2 regions of the Brevundimonas sp. Leaf168 genome follow, and region 1 is predicted to be linked to the other one. Evidence: riboswitches for the same ligand, from Rfam matches in the RefSeq annotation. Region 1 holds a riboswitch; the other holds the start of a gene.
What was found. Region 1 has a riboswitch for cobalamin ahead of ASF81_RS08455 (TonB-dependent siderophore receptor). Riboswitches for the same ligand answer to the same signal wherever they lie in the genome.
Positions count from the first base shown of each region.

Region 2: it holds a riboswitch for cobalamin, as region 1 does, so the genes downstream of both, ASF81_RS10395 (DUF1852 domain-containing protein) here and ASF81_RS08455 (TonB-dependent siderophore receptor) in region 1, are expected to answer to the same signal.

Region 1 is NZ_LMOY01000008.1:236,411-245,736, reverse strand. Features, by position in the region: gene ASF81_RS08460 (aldo/keto reductase) at 1-34, shown strand, start outside; gene ASF81_RS08455 (TonB-dependent siderophore receptor) at 18-1,844, opposite strand; cobalamin riboswitch at 1,990-2,199, opposite strand; gene mutS (DNA mismatch repair protein MutS) at 2,250-4,931, shown strand; gene lpdA (dihydrolipoyl dehydrogenase) at 4,991-6,397, opposite strand; gene ASF81_RS08440 (TonB-dependent receptor) at 6,576-9,326, opposite strand, start outside.
Region 2 is NZ_LMOY01000009.1:271,013-280,338, forward strand. Features, by position in the region: gene ASF81_RS10385 (acyl-CoA thioesterase) at 95-853, opposite strand; gene ASF81_RS10390 (methionine synthase) at 850-1,911, opposite strand; gene ASF81_RS10395 (DUF1852 domain-containing protein) at 1,941-2,927, opposite strand; cobalamin riboswitch at 3,035-3,243, opposite strand; gene ASF81_RS10400 (hypothetical protein) at 3,616-4,320, shown strand; gene ASF81_RS10405 (TonB-dependent receptor) at 5,385-8,246, shown strand; gene ASF81_RS10410 (glycoside hydrolase family 88 protein) at 8,357-9,326, opposite strand, start outside.

The DNA.
Region 1 (9,326 bases):
CGACGCCCGCGCCCGGATCAGTAGCGCAGCCTGATCCCGACATAGCCGGACAGACCGGCTTCGCCATAACCCAGCAGTTGCTGGTAGTGGGTGTCGAACAGGTTCTCGACCCGCGCCGTCAACGACACCTTGTCGTTCAACGCCCAGGCGCCGTTCAGATTGGCGACGACGAACCCGTCACGCTGACCGCCCGAATCCGGCATATCGCCCTCCGCACGCACCGTCAGGGCGCCCGACAGGCTTTCGCCCGTCCAAGCCAGGGTCGCGGATCCCGAATGTTCGGCCACGCGCAGGATCGGCGCGTCCGTGACGGCGTTGCGCGCGTCTGTCCAGGCATAGGCGCCCGACAGCTCGAACCCACCGCCCAGTGCGGCGCGACCTTCTAGTTCGACACCGTCTGTGCGCGTGCGCGACAGGTTGACGTAGTAGAATTCGAAGGTGCTGTTGTTGAAGAATCCGTCGATCTGATCTTCGACCTCCAGACGGTAGGCGGTGACGCGACCATCGAAACGGCCATCCTGGGAACGCCAGCCCAAGGCCAGTTCCCCCCCCTTGCCCTTTTCGGGAACCAAGGCGGCGACCGCTGTCGTCGGCAGGACGAAGCAGAAGTCGCACACGGCCTGGCTTACCGACGGCGTCTTGAAGCCTGTGCCATAGGCGCCGCTCAGAGTGATGCCGGAGCCCAGATCATAGGCGGCCGATACGCGTCCGGTGGTCTCGCCGCCGAAATCGTCGGTGTCGTCGTGGCGCACACCCGCCGTGAGGCTCAGGCGATCCGTGGCGGCGAAACGCGCCACCCCGAACACCGAGCTGACGCCCAGTTCCGCCTCGACTGAACCGTTCAGGTCGGCCTTGCTCTCTTCATGCTCGGCGCCGAAGCTGTAAACCAGACGCGCCTCCTGATCGCGGCTGTCCGCCTGCCAGCGGTACAGCCGGTGCTGGCCGGTATAGACCGAGGGGAAGGCGCTGTTGGTGTCGCGGTCGATGTCCGAGGCGGCGACGGTGAACTGATGGTTCAGCCCCAAAACGTCGGCGACCCACACACGCACCAGACCCGACTGATTGACGGTCGCGGCCGTGTCCAGCGTATCGACCGGGCCGAAACCGTCGATGTCGGCGAAGGTGTCCGAGTGGCGATAGCTGGCGTCCAGGCCGAAGCGGTCGTTCAGCTCATAACGCGCACGAGCGTTGACGGTGGTGTTGTCGAAACCGTCGGCCTCAGTGGCGCCATCGGCCTCATCCGCAGCCGAGAAGCCGTCGCTATGGAAGCGCGAGACGGACAGGCCATAAGCAAACTTGTCGGTCGCCACGCCTAGGCCCAGACGCCCGCGCACCGTGCCGTATGATCCAGCCTCGGCGTTGGCCGAGACGCCGTTCTGCTCGCGCGTGGTGAAGGAGATCACGCCGCCGATGGCGTCCGACCCCCACAACGACGATTGGGGGCCGCTCAGCACTTCGACCCGCGAGACGTCGCCCAGATCAAAGCCCGAGAAGTCGAAGCCGCCAGAGGGCTGGGAAGGATCGTTGACCGGCACGCCGTCCACCAGAACCAGCGACTTGTCCTGGCCGGCGCCGCGTATGCGCACCGAGGTCACGCCGCCGAAGCCGGCGCGATAAACCGACAGACCCGGTACATCGGCCAGGATGTCGGCGGCGAAGATCGCGCCGCGCTGCTCGATGGTCTTGCCGTCGATGACGCGGGCGCCGGGCGTGTCGGCGACGATGGCCGGGATGCGGGTGGCGGTGACGATCACCTCGTCCAGCTGGGTCGCGTCCTCGGCAAAAGCAGGCGCGGCGAAGGCGGCCGCGATCGCGGCCGTCGAAAGAAGAATGGAACGCTTCATTGAGCGATACCCCCGTGTTCGGTCCCGCGAATGCGCGCGAGAGACCGTCATGAGCGAACCGACCCGCCAGACCGCTTAAAGGTCTGGACGGCGCAAGGTCGGGTCGCTTCCACGGAGAAACCGCGCTGCTGTCTGGTCCCGGACAGGAGCGAGCGACGTCGGCGGCCAGGTCTCCTGGCTTGCGGGTCGTAAACCGCCGTCCTCGCCTTCCCAGTTTCCCAGTGGCGCCGGGATCGAAACCCCGGACGGACGACGCTCTCGCCGCCTACAGTTGCGGGCACAGCCACGGCGTCACACCGTGTTCCCTTAACCGCCTGACGCGGCCTATCGCAGGGCCGACAAGCCTGTGCAAGAGCCGGTCAACGGCCTTGAGCCGCCGGGCGCGATCCGTCACCCTGTGGCCACATGAACGCGCCCATCTCTCATCCCCCGGAAATCGCCGCCTCGCTGGAAGGGGCGACGCCGTTCATGGCGCAATATCTGACGGCCAAGGCGGGCCAGCCGGACGCCATCCTGTTCTTCCGTATGGGCGACTTCTACGAGCTGTTCTTCAAGGACGCCGAGGTCGCGGCGGCGGCGCTCGGCATCACCCTGACCAAGCGGGGCAAGCATCAGGGCGAGGACATTCCGATGGCCGGCGTGCCGGTCCATGCGATGGAGGGCTACCTCGCCCGCCTGATCCGCGTCGGCCACAAGGTCGCCATCTGCGAACAGCTGGAAGACCCCGCCGAGGCCAAGAAGCGCGGCGGCAAGGCCGTGGTGCACCGCGGGGTGGTCCGGGTCGTGACGCCCGGCACCCTGACCGAAGACAGCCTGCTGGACGCGCGCGGCGCCAATCGTCTGGCGGCGGTCGCGGTGCGTAAAGGTCGGGCGGCCGTCGCCGTGGTCGAACTGTCGTCCGGCGCGGTCGACAGCGTCGCCTGCGCCATCGAGGATCTGGGCGCGGCCCTGGCCGCCTTCCGCCCGTCCGAAGTCCTGGTCACCGACCGGATGTATTCGGACGAGGCGACGCGTGACGCCCTGGACGGCTCGGGCGGCGTGGTCCAGGCGCTGGCCGGCGCCATCGCCGAACCCCAGGCCGCGCGCGCCCGCGTCGAACGCCTGTACGGCGTCTCGGCGCTCGACGGTTTCGGCGCCTTCGAAGAGGCCGAGGTCTCGGCGCTGGGTCTGATCGCCGCCTATCTGGAGACGACCCAAGCCGGCAAGGTTCCCGCCCTGGCCCCGCCCCGCCGTCTGGGCGAAAGCGGCTTTCTGGCCATCGACCCGGCGACCCGTGCCAGCCTTGAGATCGATCGCACCCAGCGCGGCGAGCGTGAGGGCAGCCTGCTCGCCTGCATCGACCGCACCGTCACCTCGGGCGGCGCCCGGGCCCTGGCCGAACGCATCGCCCGGCCCCTGCGCGATCCCCTGGCCATCAACGAGCAGCTCGACGCCGTCGAATGGCTCTTGGAGCGCCGCGATCTGCGTCGCGATCTGCGCGACGCGTTGAAGGCCTCCTCCGACATCGCCCGCGCCGTCGGACGATTGGCGCTGGGTCGGGGCGGCCCGCGCGACCTGGCCGCCGTGCGCACCGGCCTGTCGATCGCGGAGGGCGTCGCCGGTCTGTTCGTGGGTCAGGTCGATCCCCTGACCGGCCAGCCGCGCCGCATCGCCTCGGCGCTGGACCGCCTGACCCTGTCGCCCGACGTCTCGCGGCTCAAGGCCGACCTGATCGACGGCCTGGTGGACGAGCCGTCCCATCTGGCGCGCGACGGCGGCTATGTGCGCCCCGACTATCGCCCCGAATTGGACGCCGCCCGCACCCTGCGCGACGACAGCCGCCGCGTCGTCGCCGATCTGGAGGCCCGCGCCGTCGCCGAGTCCGGCGTGCCGTTCAAGATCAAGCACAACGCCTTGCTGGGCTATTTCCTCGAAACCAGCGCCAAGGCCGCCGAAGCCTTGCTCCGCGCCGGGCCCGACAGCCCCTTCATCCACCGCCAGACCCTGGCCAACCAGGTCCGCTTCACCACCGTCGAACTGTCGGAGCTGGACGCCAAGATCAGCCAGGCCGGCCACCGGGCGCTCGCCATCGAAGGCGAGACCTTTGAGGGCTGGCGACGCGAGGCCGCCCGCCTGGCCCAGCCCCTGCAAGCCGTCGCCGAGGCGCTCGCCGAACTGGACGCCCACGCCGCCCTCGCCGAATGGGCCCAGGAAGTCGGCGCGACCCGCCCGATCGTGGACGACACCCTGACCTTCTGCGTCGAGGCCGGCCGCCACCCCGTCGTCGAGGCGGCGGTCAAGGCGGGCGGCGATCCCTACACCCTCAACAACGCCCGGCTGGACGGGTCGGGCCAGGACGGATCGCGCCTGGCCATCGTCACCGGGCCGAACATGGCGGGTAAATCGACCTTCCTGCGCCAGAATGCGCTTCTGGTGATCCTGGCCCAGGCCGGCGCCTTCGTGCCTGCCCGCTCGATGCGGCTGGGCGTGGTGGACCGGCTGTTCAGCCGCGTCGGCGCCGGCGATGACCTGGCGCGCGGCCGCTCCACCTTCATGATGGAGATGGTCGAGACCGCCGCCATCCTGACCCAGGCCACGCCGCACAGCTTCGTCGTTCTGGATGAGATCGGGCGCGGCACCGCCACCTATGATGGTCTGGCCATCGCCTGGGCCACGGCCGAGGCCCTGCACGAGACCAATCGCGCCCGCACCCTGTTCGCCACCCACTATCACGAGCTGGCTCAGTTGGAGACGCGGCTGGACCACGTCTGCAACCTGTCCATGGTCGCGCGCGAGTGGAACGGCGAACTGGTCTTCCTGCACGAGGCGGCGCCCGGCGCGGCCGACCGCTCCTACGGCGTCCAGGTCGCGAAACTGGCCGGCGTCCCCGCCTCCGTCGTCGCCCGCGCCCGCTCGGTGCTGGACCGGCTGGAAGGCGAAAAGGCCGCCGCCGCCCGACTGGACGACCTGCCCCTGTTCGCCGTCGCCGAGCCGGAACCGATGCGCGGCCCCTCGCCCGTGGAACTGGCCCTGCGTGACGTCGACCCCGACGACCTGACCCCGCGCGAGGCGCTGGAGGCGCTCTATCGGCTGAAGGGTCTGGCCTGATGTAACGAAGGCCCGGACGTCGCCGTCCGGGCCCTGCTTGAGTCTCGATCCGTTTCGGATCAGGCCTGCATCATCCAGCCTTCGACATCCATGGCCGCCTGACGGACGGCTTCCGAACGGGTCGGGTGGGCGTGGCAGGTGCGGGCGATGTCTTCCGACGCGCCGCCGAAGCTCATGGTGATGGCCGCCTCGTGGATCATTTCGCCGGCCTGCGGGCCCATGATGTGGACGCCCAGCACCTTGTCGGTCGCCGCGTCGGCCAGAACCTTCACGAAGCCGTCGGTCTCGTGATTGATCTTGGCGCGGCTGTTGGCGGTGAAGGGGAATTTGCCCTTCTTGTACTGAACGCCGGCCGCCTTCAGCTGGTCCTCGGTCTGACCGACCCAGGCCACTTCGGGGAAGGTGTAGACGACGCTGGGCACCAGGGCATAGTCGACGTGGCCATACTTGCCGGCGATGGTATCGATCACGGCGACGGCGTCTTCTTCCGCCTTGTGGGCCAGCATCGGACCGTGGGTCACGTCGCCGATCACCCAGACGCCATCGGCGACCTTGAAGTGGTCATGGTCGATGAAGCCGCGCTTGTCCGGCGTCACGCCGACGCTCTCCAGGCCCAGACCGTCCGTGTACGGACGACGACCGATGGCGACCAGCACCACGTCGCCCTTGATCGTCTCGGCGGCGCCGCCGGCCGACGGTTCGACGGTCAGTTCCACCCCGTCCTTGCCTGACTTGGCGCCGGTGACCTTGGCGCCCAGTTTGAAGCTCATGCCCTGTTTGGTCAGAGTGCGCTGGAAGGCGGTGGCGACCTCGGTGTCCATGCCGGGCGTGATCCGGTCCAGGAACTCCACCACCGTGACCTCGGCGCCCAGACGGCGCCAGACCGAACCCAGCTCCAGGCCGATGATCCCGGCGCCAACCACGATCAGCTTCTTGGGCACGGCCGGCAGCGACAGGGCGCCGGTGGAATCGATGACCTTGCCGTCTTCGAAGGCGACGCCGGGCAGAGGGGTCGGCTCCGAGCCGGTGGCGATGACGATGTTCTTGGCGTCCAGCGTCTGGACCGAGCCGTCGGCGGCGGTCACCTCGACCTTGCCTTTACCGACGATCTTGCCCTTGCCCTTGATCCAGTCAGCCTTGTTCTTCTTGAACAGGAACTCGATCCCCTTGGTCAGGGCGGTGACGCTGTCGTCCTTGGCCTTGTGCATCTGGTCCAGGTGCAGCTTGGGCTGGACCTCGATGCCGATCTTGGCGAACTCGGTGTTTGCGGCGTTCCAAAGCTCCGACGCATGCAGCAGGGCCTTGGATGGCATGCAGCCGACGTTCAGGCAGGTGCCGCCCAGCGTCGAACGCATCTCAACACAGGCGACCTTCAGGCCCAGCTGGCCCGCCCGGATCGCGGCGTTATAGCCGCCAGGGCCTCCGCCGATGATGACGACGTCGTAGGCGGCGGTGACTTCGGCCATGGTATCCTCTGGTCTTCTGGCGCGCGGGGAAAGGCGCGCGGACACTAGCGCCGACCCCGCACGGGTCAACCGCTGGACCCCATATGGGGCCGGGTTTCGACCAATTGCAGAGGCGGAAACCATGAAAAAGGGCCGGACGTCGCCGCCCGGCCCCTTCGATCATGTCTGACCGGCGCGCTCAGAGCTTGAAGCGCACGCCCAGGAAGACGTTGTAGCCGAACTTCTCGTACTCGTAGGTCCGCTCCTTGACGCCGTAGTAGCGGACGCCCGCGCTGTCGGTCAGGTTCTTGGCCTCGCCGAACACTTCCATCCCATTGCCGAAGTCGTAGCTGGCGGTGAAGTCCAGCTGGCCGCGCCCCTCGACATAGAGGTCCTTGCCGGGATTGGTCGCGTCGATCGCCTCCAGGAAGTCGCTACGATGCGTGTAGGAGACGCGCGCGCTGAAGCCGTACCGTTCGTAGAACAGGGCGGCGTTGTAGGTCTCGTCCGACTGACCCGGCAGAACGAAGGTGTCGCGACCCGCGAAGGCGCGGCTGGTTTTGATCTCCGCATCCGTCAGGGTGTAGTTGGCGAAGACGCCGAAGCCCGAAGCCCAGCCCGGTAGGAAGTCGAACGTCTGCTGCCAGTTGAACTCGATGCCGGCGATATGGCCGTCACGGGCATTGCGGGCCTCGGTGACCTGAGCGACCGTGGTGGTCGGGGTGACATAGGGCACGCCGTCCGTCACCAGGGTGAAGCGGTAGTTCGACAGGTCCTTGTAGAAGGCGTTGGCCGAAATCACGCCCAGCGGCCGCAGATAATATTCCAGTCCCGCATCGACATTGTTCGACAGGGTCGGCTTCAGATCGGGATTGCCGCGCGTGACCGTCGTGCGGCCGCTGTCGGTGGTTTCCAGAACGCGCGGAACGATGTCGGTATAGTCCGGGCGCGAAATGGCGCGGGTCAGGGCGAAACGACCGACCAGCTGATCGCTGAAGCTGTGGCGCAGCGTCAGGTTCGGGAAGAAATCGGTTTGGTCGCGCTCAACCTTGACCGGAGTCTGCGCGCCGGACAGGGCCACGCTGGTCGCCGACCCTTCGAAGTCGGTCTTCTCGACACGCAGGCCGACCAGCACATTGGTCGCGCCGATATCAAACCGGGCCTGGCCGTAACCCGCCAGTATGTCTTCCTGCGCGGTGTAGTCGGCGGTGATCGACTGCGGAATGCGGCGAACGCCGGCGGCCGGGTCGGGATTGGTCGAGCCGGCCCGGACGCGATCGAAATAGTCGGTTACCAAGCCCGCATCGAACTTGAAGCCCAGATTGTAGTCGTAGTTCTGCGACGGACGATCGCTCAGCAGCGGGGCCAGGGCGCCGGAGCTGGCGGCCGCGCTCCGGTCGCGGAACCGCTCTTCATCGGCCGTCACGTCGCGGGTGCTGTATTTGGCGCCGAACTTCAGCTCGACTTCGCGGCCGCCGATCACGGTGGGCAGCGACAGATTGGTCTTGAACGCCACATCGTCCTGCTCGGTCGTGTTCGAGCGGAAGGTGTTTTCGCGGAAGCTGTAGTTGTTGGCGTTCAGATAGAAGCCCGTGGGCTCGCTGAAGGCCAAATAGGTCGGCTGATAATGGTCAGCCGTGTTGTAGGACAGGGTCGTCGCGCTGGAGCGATAGACCAGCTCGTCGCGGTGCGGATAGGTCTGTTTGCTGTTGGCGAACGACAGGGCGCCGTCCCAGACCGCTCCATTGCCGAACGTCTGCTCGCCGCCCAGCACCAAGGTGGAGATGTCGTTCTCCTGAGTGCGGTGACGCAGTTGCCTGTAGATGCGGGCGTTGTTGAAGGTCGCGCTGGTGTCGGTCGAACCCGGCTGCAGCGTGCCGTCGCTGTAGGTGAAGTTCAGCGTGTTGCGGAATTCGTCGTCGCGGAACTGGGCGTAGGAGCCCTTAACCCACAGACGGATCGCGTCGCTGAGCCGCCATTCAAGCGCGCCGGTCACGGCCTTGCGGGTCCGTTCGGTCTCGTAATCCTTGAACAGGGTGTTCTCCAGACCCCAGATCTGGCCGCCGCCCTGCGCGGCGTTGCGGTTGATCAGAACCCAGCCGTTTTCGACGTTGTCCGGCCGGCGGTTGGTCTCGGAATAGCTGACCGACACCAAGGCGCCGAAGGTCTGATCCGGGCCGAAGACGTTGGACGCCGTTGCGCCCGCGCGCGTGTCCGAACCGCCGTAGTCGTTGTAGCTGCCGCCCGCATAGCCGCTAACGGCCAGGCGGCGCTTGTCGAAGGGCGAGCGGGTCTTGATGTCCACGGCGCCGGCGATGGAATCGGCGTCCTGGGCCGGCGTCAGGGTCTTGGACACCTCGACGCTGGAGACGATGTCCGAGGGCAGGGTGTCCAGATCGACCGCGCGGGTCGTGGGCGACACGGCCGGAATGGCGACCCCGTCCACCGACACGGCGGTGAAGGCGGCCGGCGCGCCGCGCACGTTGATGTAGCGGCCTTCGCCCTGGTCGCGCTGGATGGCGATGCCCTGAACGCGTTGAAGCGATTCCGCCACGTTCGGGTCGGGATAACGACCGATGGCGTCGGCCGACAGGACGTTGACCGTGCCGTCGGCGTTCTTCTGCTGGTTCAGCGAGCGGGCCACGCCGTCGGTGATCACGCCGGTCACGATCACATCGGCCACGTCCGTCGCCGCCATTCCCCCTGAAGATTGGGCGCCCAAGACGATGGCGACATTGGCGTTCTCGCCCGGCGTCGTGACGACCGTCTGGCTGGTCGAAGGCAGGCCCAGATAGTTGACCTCCAGCACCATGGAGCCGCTGGCGGTCGGCAGGGTGAACTCGCCCTGAGTGTTGGTCACGGCCCGCCGGCTGGTGCCGCGCACCAGAACTTCGGCGCCCGGCAGGGGCGCGCCGGCGGCGTTAGTCACCCGGCCGTAGATCACGTCGCC
Region 2 (9,326 bases), on a different contig from region 1:
GGACATTCGCCGAGGTTCGCAATACCCCCTAGTCGTCGGCCCACCGATGTCCGCTGTCGGCGCATCCGAGGGTGACATCTATCGCACCCAAGCCTCAATCTAAACTCCGCCTGGCTTTGATTATCTTCGGCTTGCCCGCATTATCGACGGCGACCATGACGAACTGGGCCGTGGTCGAACGTCGCCTTTCTCCCGTCAGGAGGCGTTCGGCCCACAGTTGCACCTCGACCGAGAGGGAGCTTCGCCCGACCATCTTCACGCGCGAGACCAGTTCGACCATGTCGCCGCCGTCGATCGGGGCCTTGAAGTCGATGCGGTTGGTCGCGGCCATGACCATGACTTCGCGCGCATGACGGGTCGCCGTGACGAAGGCGGCCTTACCCATAAGCTTGAGTGCATCGCCGCCAAAAAGGGTGCCGTAGTGGTTGGTCGTGCCGGGAAAGACCATCTCTGCGGTCCTCAGCCAACCGTCGTCCGCTTCGCCTGCCTCATCGAGGGGCACCAACGGTTGATCATCGTCCGCCGGCCTCAGGGCGACCATGTTGAAGGCCCCGCGCGTGCACAGGCGGCGCTCGCCGCTGAGCAGGCTTTCGGCGTGCAGTTCGACTTCGACGCCTAAAGAGGAGCGCCCGATCCGAACGACGCGGCCGACCGCCTCGACCATCTCGCCGATCCGGGCCGGAGCCGCGAAATCGATCCGCTCGCATCCGGCCGTGACCACGGCCCGTCGCGCATGACGGCTCGCGGCCAGAAAGGCGACCTTGTCGAGGTGGGCCAGACCAACCCCGCCGAACAGGGTGCCATGGTGGTTGGCGTCGCCGGGGAACACCATGTCGATCAGGCGCACCCTCACGGCTCGCACCTTTCCGCGCCGTAGTAGAGGTCGCGGGACAGTTCCTCGCGCACGATCTCGGCCCCGGCGCTCAAGGCGCGCAGCTTGCCGTTGGCGACGCGGCGCGACAGGGGCGCCATACCGCAGTTGGTGGCCGGATAGAGTTTGTCGGCGTCCACGAACTGAAGCGCCTTGCGCAGCGTGTCGGCCACCTCTTCGGGCGTTTCGATCGTGTCGGTTGCGACGTCGATGGCGCCGACCATCACCTTCTTGCCCCGGATCAGTTCGATCAGATCCATCGGCACGCGCGAGTTCTGGGCTTCGAGCGAGATGATGTCGATGCTGGAGGTCCGAAGCTTGGGGAAGGCCTCTTCATACTGCCGCCATTCCGAGCCGAGCGTCTTCTTCCAGTCGGTGTTGGCCTTGATGCCGTAGCCGTAGCAGATGTGGACCGCCGTTTCGCACCTCAGCCCCTCGGCCGCCTTCTCGAGGGTCGCCACGCCCCAGTCGTTCACCTCGTCGAAGAAGACGTTGAAGGCGGGCTCGTCGAACTGGACGATGTCGACGCCGGCGGCCTCCAGTTCGCGGGCCTCCTCATTGAGGATTTTGGCGAACTCCCAGGCCAGTTTTTCGCGGCTGCCGTAATGGTCGTCATACAGGGTGTCGATCATCGTCATCGGCCCGGGCAACGCCCATTTGATCGGCTGGTCGGTCTGGGCGCGCAGGAACTTGGCGTCCTCGACGAAGACCGATTTCGGACGGCTGACGGCGCCCACGACCACCGGGACGCTGGCGTCATAGCGATTGCGGATTCGCATGGTCTTGCGGTTCTCGAAATCGACGCCGTCGAGGTGTTCGATGAAGGTCGTGACGAAATGCTGGCGGGTCTGTTCGCCGTCGCTGACGATGTCGATGCCGGCCCGGCGCTGATCGTCCAGCGACAGGCGCAGGGCGTCACGCTTGGCCTCGATCAGGTCATCGCCTTGCAGCTTCCAAGGCGACCAGAGCGTCTCGGGCTCGGCCAGCCAGACGGGTTTGGGCAGGCTGCCGGCGGTCGAGGTCGGGAGAAGGGTTTTCATGAGGGGAGACTCTGAAATCTGGAAACTGATCAGGCGGCGGCGAAGGCGGCCGACCATTGGTCGAGACGGGCGCGGTGCGGCTTGATGAACCGCTCCTCGACGAAACGGCCCTGCTCGACGGCCAGCCGACTGCGCTCGTCGCGGTCGTAGACGATGCGGGTCAGCGAATAGTCCTGCGCCTTCAGGCTGGGCTGATACTGCTCGGTCGCCGGGGAGTTGGCGTTGTAGATTTCGGGCCGATAGATCATCTGGAAGGTCTCCATCGTGGCGATGGTGCTGGCCAGTTCGAGGTCGGTGTAGCCGCCGGTCAGGTCGCCGATATGGTACAGGGCGAACGGCGCCACGCTGCCCGGTGGCATGAAGTAGCGGACCTTCATCCCCATCTTCTCGAAATACCGGTCGGTCGGCGAGAAGGCGTCGTTGGCGTATTCCAGGCCCAACACGGGATGGTCGAAGCCGGTGCGATGATAGGTCTTGTTGCTTGAGACGCTGAGGCAGATGACCGGTGCCTTGGCGAAGTTGTCGCGATAGGCGCGCGACGTCAGAAAGTGCCGGAACAGCTTGCCGTGCAGATCGCCGAAATCATCCGGCACGCCGCCGTTCGGATGCGCCTTCAGGTGTTCGGGCAGGACTACGCTGAAGTCGTAGTCACGGACATAGGAGGAGAAGTTGTTGCCCACGACCCCCTCAATCCGCCGGTTCGTCTCCTTGTCGATGATCGTCGTTTGCAGGATTTCGATCAGCGGAAAGGCGTCGTCGCGCTCCGAGCAAAGACTCAACTCGACCGAGACGATCTGAAGCTCCAGCGCATAGCGATCGCCCCTCGGATTGTCGTGGTGCGCCAGCGAGTTGAAGCGGTTGTCGATCATCCGCAGGGTGTTGCGCAGATTGTCCCGGCGGCTCTCGCCTCGCGCCAGGTTGGCGAAATTGGTGGTGATCCTCGTCGTCTCGGCGGGCCGATAGTCTTCGTCGAGCGCGGTCCGCTTGATCCTGAATGTGAAGTCGGTGCTCGCCATGGTCTCTGCCGTTGATGCTGTGGCGAGACAGCGGACAGGGACGCGCGACCGCTCGCGCGCAGTCGTCCCGTCGCGGCGTTCATGCGACCTGACCGGACACCCCGCCGGAGGACGTTATCTGTCGGGGCAGGTCTCCTGGCTCACGGGTCACGGCTTCGGGTCCGGCCTTCCCAACGTCCGAAGACGTCAGTGACACGAAATGGACCTTCGGCTCGCCGCTCACAGTTGCGGGGGCAGCGCCGGCATCACACCGGCTTCCCTCTTAGCTCCGCGTCGCCCGGAGGCGACGCGCAGAACCTCGACGGCCTCATGAGACGCGCACCCGACGCCGAAGTCAAGAAACATATAAGGATATCCTTATGGGCCTGGCTGACGTCGGCCTCATGTCGTTCGGATTTGGGCTTGAAATGTCGCATCCGCGATCAGGCTCGACGTCTGCTTCGGGTCGATTTCTGTCCTACCCTGAAGCGCCGAAAGCGGACATCACCATCAGTCCGAAGACCAGTCCGGGTGCATGTCGCTGATGGGCGGAAAGCGGTCGCTAAGTCACGGGTAGGCCCGCACGGGGCAGAGTTAGATTTATTCTCGATACGACCGTCATTCTGAGCTCAAAAGGCCCTAGGTCAGTAAGTCCGGTTTCTTGGTGACCATAACAGTCCCTTAGCCATTCGCCGCACATCATCCGCTCATGCAGGCCCACCAAAAAAAACACTCTCGGCTGCGTTCAAAGTTTGCTGTGGTTTGCCTCACATCTTTGATTTCCGGGACAGGCTGTCGCGAGATTTTGGTTGAGGGAGAAGATGCCCCGTTCTCTGCAAAACTGGGTCAGGTGACGTTCGACGTGCCTCAACGAGACGACCTGTACCAAGCATATAAGTCCGAAGACGGGAAACTCGTCAGCATCCGCGTGTGCAACAGAGAGAGCTTCTACCAAACATACGAGCAAGCCGTGCCGTCTTGTGAAGGGATGGCGAAACCCCTGGTGAACCTCTACGGCGTCTCGACCTACCTTCGTCACTTCGAAGGGGACCAATACCGTCTGCTGAGTGAGCGGCCAGCGTCCCCGACACCGCCGCCGAACCCTTTGGTCGAAATTCCAGGCCACCTCATCAACCGGCAGCTCGGTAAAGGAACTGAGGGATATCAACTGAGCCGGGTGATGGGATTGGGCGGGAGGTTGTACACTACGCACCGTGACTGGCCGGTCGCCGCTTGCCATACGGCCCAGCAAGGCGGTCGCTACTGCATCATTGGTTTTCTAGTGAGGGACGTCTTTGTCGAGGCACACTGGAATGCTGAAGATGGGGTCCAGCTGAACCAAGCCGAGGTATGGTCTGTCGCTGTCGCATTGGACGCGAAAATTCGCAGCCTGATCGCCACTCAGTCATCGTAAGACAGAGCGCGTTAATCGGGCGCTGGGGCTTGGGCTGCTGAATATCGACAGTCGCGCCCCTTCCGGCCAGGAACCTGCGGAGCCGCTTGCCAGCTCGACGCCCCCCAATGTCCGCAATGGGTCGGAAGCGGCCAAAGGCATCGGACCAAAAAGCGGACGTACCCAGGCTCAGACTGCATTGATGAATGACGTGTTTCCGGCACCCGGTGAATGACCGCTCCTGGCGCGAAGCCGGCTCCGCGCTTTCGCCGCGGTGGCTGGAGTGTCACCCAGGTCCGGACGTGCCGCTCGTCCGGTGGGAGGGAGGCGACCATGGGGATTGTGCATATCGGACCAGACGGCAGCGTCGAGGCACTCAAACCCAGCACGCCTGAGTAGCCGAGCGGGCTTGGGAAGGGCTACTCAACGTAGCTAGAGCGCTCGGCCGGCTCGCGGCGGCTCGCGACTTTGAAGCCCGGCGTATGAAAGGGCAGGAGACCTGTCGGTGGGTGACGGTGAGCTGTAGGTCTGGCTGTTCTTCAGAGCGCTAGGCTGTGGTATCCACCGACAGCTATACCGGCGCGATTACTTCGCAAACTGCGCCTGCGGCATTGTCAATACATCTCGAAAGATGTCGTGATCACGTGCTTTTTACAGCGGTTCATTTCCATATTGTTTTCAATAGTCCTTGATTCATTCGGACTGCGAAACGGCGCTGTGGGTGATCTCGGCTCCAAAGTCGTTGCCGATCAACGCGCTGTCGACCTTCGTGTAATCGAGTGGTAATAGGCCAGGGCGTCCGTCGGTTCTTTAAAGTGGCAGGTATTCTTCTAAACCGCACAATGCGCCGGCGTGCAGGTTGCACCTACTTTCCCGCTTAACCCACGCTCTTCGACGAGATTACAAATCCGCCATCAGGATCGTCGCCTGCTTGCGAGTCGCGGCCGAATATGACTAAACATGAATGACACCGGTAGCAGTCAGGCGGCCAACTCGCTTTGACACCGGTGTCTCCCGTCAGCAGCGGGAGGCGTGAACGAGGGCGTTCGATCCTTGAAGCGCACCACTTGGGAGGAGAAACTAGAATGATCCAACGCCACAAATTCGCGCGCCACGCCCTGGTCGCCACCGCGTCGCTGGGAGCCCTAGCTCTCGCCATGATGGCGCATGACGCCGCCGCCCAAACGGCCGAGGTCGCTGCGCCTCAGACAGATGACGCTGCCGAGGTCGATGATATCGTCGTCACGGGCTTTCGGGCCAGCCTTCAGAATTCCTTGAACATCAAACGCCGCGAAGCCGGCGTCGTCGACGCCATTTCTGCTGAGGACATCGCGGATTTCCCGGACACCAATCTGGCTGAGTCGATCCAGCGCATTCCCGGCGTCTCGATCGACCGCGACGCAGGCGAGGGCCGGTCGATCACCGTCCGCGGTCTGAGTTCGGAGTTCACCCGTACGCGGATCAACGGCATCGAGGCCCAGGCATCGACCGGCGCCACCGACTCGTCGGGCGGGGTGAATCGCGGTCGTGGCTTTGACTTCAACGTCTTCGCCTCAGAGCTCTTCAACAATATCACGGTGCGCAAGACCGCCTCGGCCGAGACGGAAGAGGGGTCGCTGGGGGCGACCGTCGATCTGCGCACAAGCCGTCCGTTCGACAAGATGGGCTTTCAGGGCGCGCTGTCTGGCCAGTACGGCTACAACGATCTGTCGCAGGACTGGAGCCCGCGCTTCGCCGGTCTGATTTCGAACACCTGGGCGGATGACCAGATCGGCGCTCTGTTCTCGATCGCCTACAGCGAGCGCGACAGTCTCGAGGAAGGTTTCAGCTCGGTGCGCTGGGGACCTGCCAGCGCCGACGGCGGCTTCCAGAATGGCGCTGTCCTGCCGAACGCCGCGCGCACCTACCATCCTCGCATCCCGCGCTATGGCAGCCTGGAGCACAGCCAGGAACGTCTGGGTGCCACCCTTTCGGTCCAGGCGCGGCCGGGCAATGGTCCGACCCTGTTCACGATGGACATGCTGTACTCGAAGCTGGATTCGACGCGCAGCGAAAACTTCCTGCAAGCCTGGTCGCTCAGCCGTGGCGCCGATCAGGGCGGCAAGCCGCAGGTCGACATCATGAGCTTCGAGATCGATCCCGACACTGGCGAGATGATCTACGCCCAGCTCGACGACATGGACATCCGCAGCGAGCAGCGGTTTGACGAGCTGGAAACCGAATTCAAGCAGATGACCTTCGGGGTCGAGCACGAGTTTTCGGATCGGCTGCGGTTCGACGGCCTGATCGGTCGCGCGGAATCCAGCTTCGCCAACCCGGTCCAGGTCAGCGCCATCATCGATCGCCAGAACGTCGACGGCTATTCCTATGATTTCCGTCAGAACCGCAATCTGCCGGCGATCAACTGGGGCTTCAACGTCGCCGACCCCACACAGTGGAGCGTCGTCGGCCCGACCGGCGCCCAGCCCCGCTCGGAACTGCGCATCAGTTCGAACTTCCAGGAAAACGTCTATACGACGGGTGAGGCCAACTTGGCCTTCGACGTCAGCGATTGGCTCACACTGAAAGCGGGCGTCAGCCGCAAGGAATATGAGTCGAGCAGCCGCGCCTTCGCGCGCCCAAACAACGCCAACGGTTCGCCAGCGCTGCCGGCGGGCACGAGCATGGCTTCGGTCACCAATCTGCTGAGCGGGTTCGGTCGCAATCTCGATCTACCGTCAGGCGCTGCGACCAGCTGGGTTCGGCCGGATTTGGCTGCGTTGCAAACAGTCTGGAACTACAACTGCAACTGCGACACGGGCGTAGCAGGCGGTGATTTCAGACTGATCGGCCTGAACGGCAATCCGTCCACCTATGGCAACTGGCGTGACGTGACCGAGACCGACACCGGCGCCTATGTGCAGGCCGACTGGGACACGGAAATCATGGGTGTGCCCTTCCGAGGCAACGTCGGTGTGCGTCAGGTCAAGACCGAGGTCGACGCCTTGGGTTATTCGAACGTCGGTGGTGTTGCGACGCCGGTCCGGGGCGAGAACGAATACGACGACACCCTACCGTCGCTGAACGTGTCGATCGAGCCGATGAAGGATTTGATCGTGCGTTTGGGCGCCGCCAAAGTCATGGCGCGACCGCCTGTCACGAGTCTGGTTCCGGTCTTCACGCTGAGTGCAGCCGGGGCGGCGACGAATACGGCGTCGCTGGGCAATGTCGAGTTGGAACCCTATCGGGCGACGACCTACGACCTGTCGGTTGAATATTACTTCGCGCCTGAAGCTCTGCTGTCCTTCGCCTACTTCTACAAGGACATCTCGACCTATGTGCAGACGACCACCGAACCGCTGTCGTACAGCCAACTGACGGCCTTAAACCCTGTGGCCTTCCCGGCGGGCGGTCGTCCTGCCGGCGACATCTATCAGTTCAGCACGCCCACAAACACGCCGGGCGGCCCGCTGAAAGGCTTCGAGATCAGCTATCAGCAGACGTTCTCCTTCCTGCCCAGCCTGCTGTCGAATATCGGTACGCAGCTGAACTACACGCACGTTGAATCCGAGATTCAGTATTGCGTCACCGCAACCTGCGCGGCCTTCGTGACGGCGGATCTGGTCAACCTGTCGCCGAACGCCTGGAATGCGACGCTGTATTATGACGACGGCAAGTTCAATGCGCGTGTGTCAGCGGCCTATCGCGACACCTATTTCCAGAACGTGCCGGGTTCGAACGGCGCCACGGGCCTGATTCCGTATCAGGGCAAAACCGAAACCACGACGATCGACGCTTCAGCATCCTATAACCTGACCGATAACCTCAGTGTTTCTGTCGAGGGGCTCAATCTGACCGACGAAGCCAACCGTCAGAACCACGGCGACATCGGCCTGCCGCGTGACAGCACCTATGTCTATCACCACACTGGCCGCCAGATTTACATCGGCGCGCGGTATCGCTTCTGATCCCAACAGATCGGCGAGATAAGACAGGCGGCGTCGGTATAACCGGCGCCGCCTTTCTTTTGACGTCGGCGGAACTGGCGCGACGCGACGAGAGAATTTTCGCTTGCGACCTAGTTGCCTTGGCGGAAGTCAAAACTTTGGTTTGCGACATAATCTTCCCAGGCGCTGCGCGTGGCGAAGTCCAGGCCGCGATCCCACGCCGATCCCATGTAGTAGGTGAACGGCTGACCCGGCGTGACCCGCACCAGGATCAGATAGTTGTCGGCGTCTTCGGTGAAGCCTTCGACCGTTGCGGGATCAACCGCCAGAGCGATGCCGAGCGAGCCATACTCGGGGTTTTCAGGCTCCCAGAACATCAGACGCCCGTGTGCGGCGTCGCGCGTGACGAAGCCCCGTCCGTTGTCGTTGCTGCGTTTCGAAATGCCGATCGCGACGATCAGCGGTGCGTCGGAGTTCGAGGTCAGAGTGGACGTCATTCGCGTAAAGTTGGAGCCTAACGGAAGGCTGAACTCACGCGTTTCCGAAACCGTGCGCACGATATCGACAGGCCAAGGACGGTAGGTCACGCTGAACCGCGCCTCGTCGCCGCCGGTTTTGTCGATCTGGTAGGTAGAGAAGTTGCGACTGGTCCAGAGCTTGTTGTCGTACCAGATGCCCAGACCCCCGGCGCCTCTGCCGCGTCCCACGTCGTAATAATCCAGGCCTTCACCGCGATCGACGTGATAGTTCGGGAACTTCAACTGGCGGTCCATGAAGGGATAGCGGACACGTTTGGCCCACACATCGATGCCCGAGCCAGAGGGCGCCTCGCGCGCTTCAAGCGTGGGACCGTAGATGCGGTGAGCGACGCGATCGTTTTCCCACAGCAGATCATCCAAACGATCCGGCGCGAAGCGGGCGACGGCGCGCGGTCGCTGCTGGTCTTCCGGCGGCGGCTCCAGCGGTTCGATGCTCGAGGGTCGATTCAGAGCGGATGGATCGTAGGAGAGCGCCGAGGTCGCACGCATCTCGGCGTCTCGACGGCGGATTTCTTCGGCGCCAACGACCGTCACGGGGGCGGGTGGGACAGGCGTTGTCGCA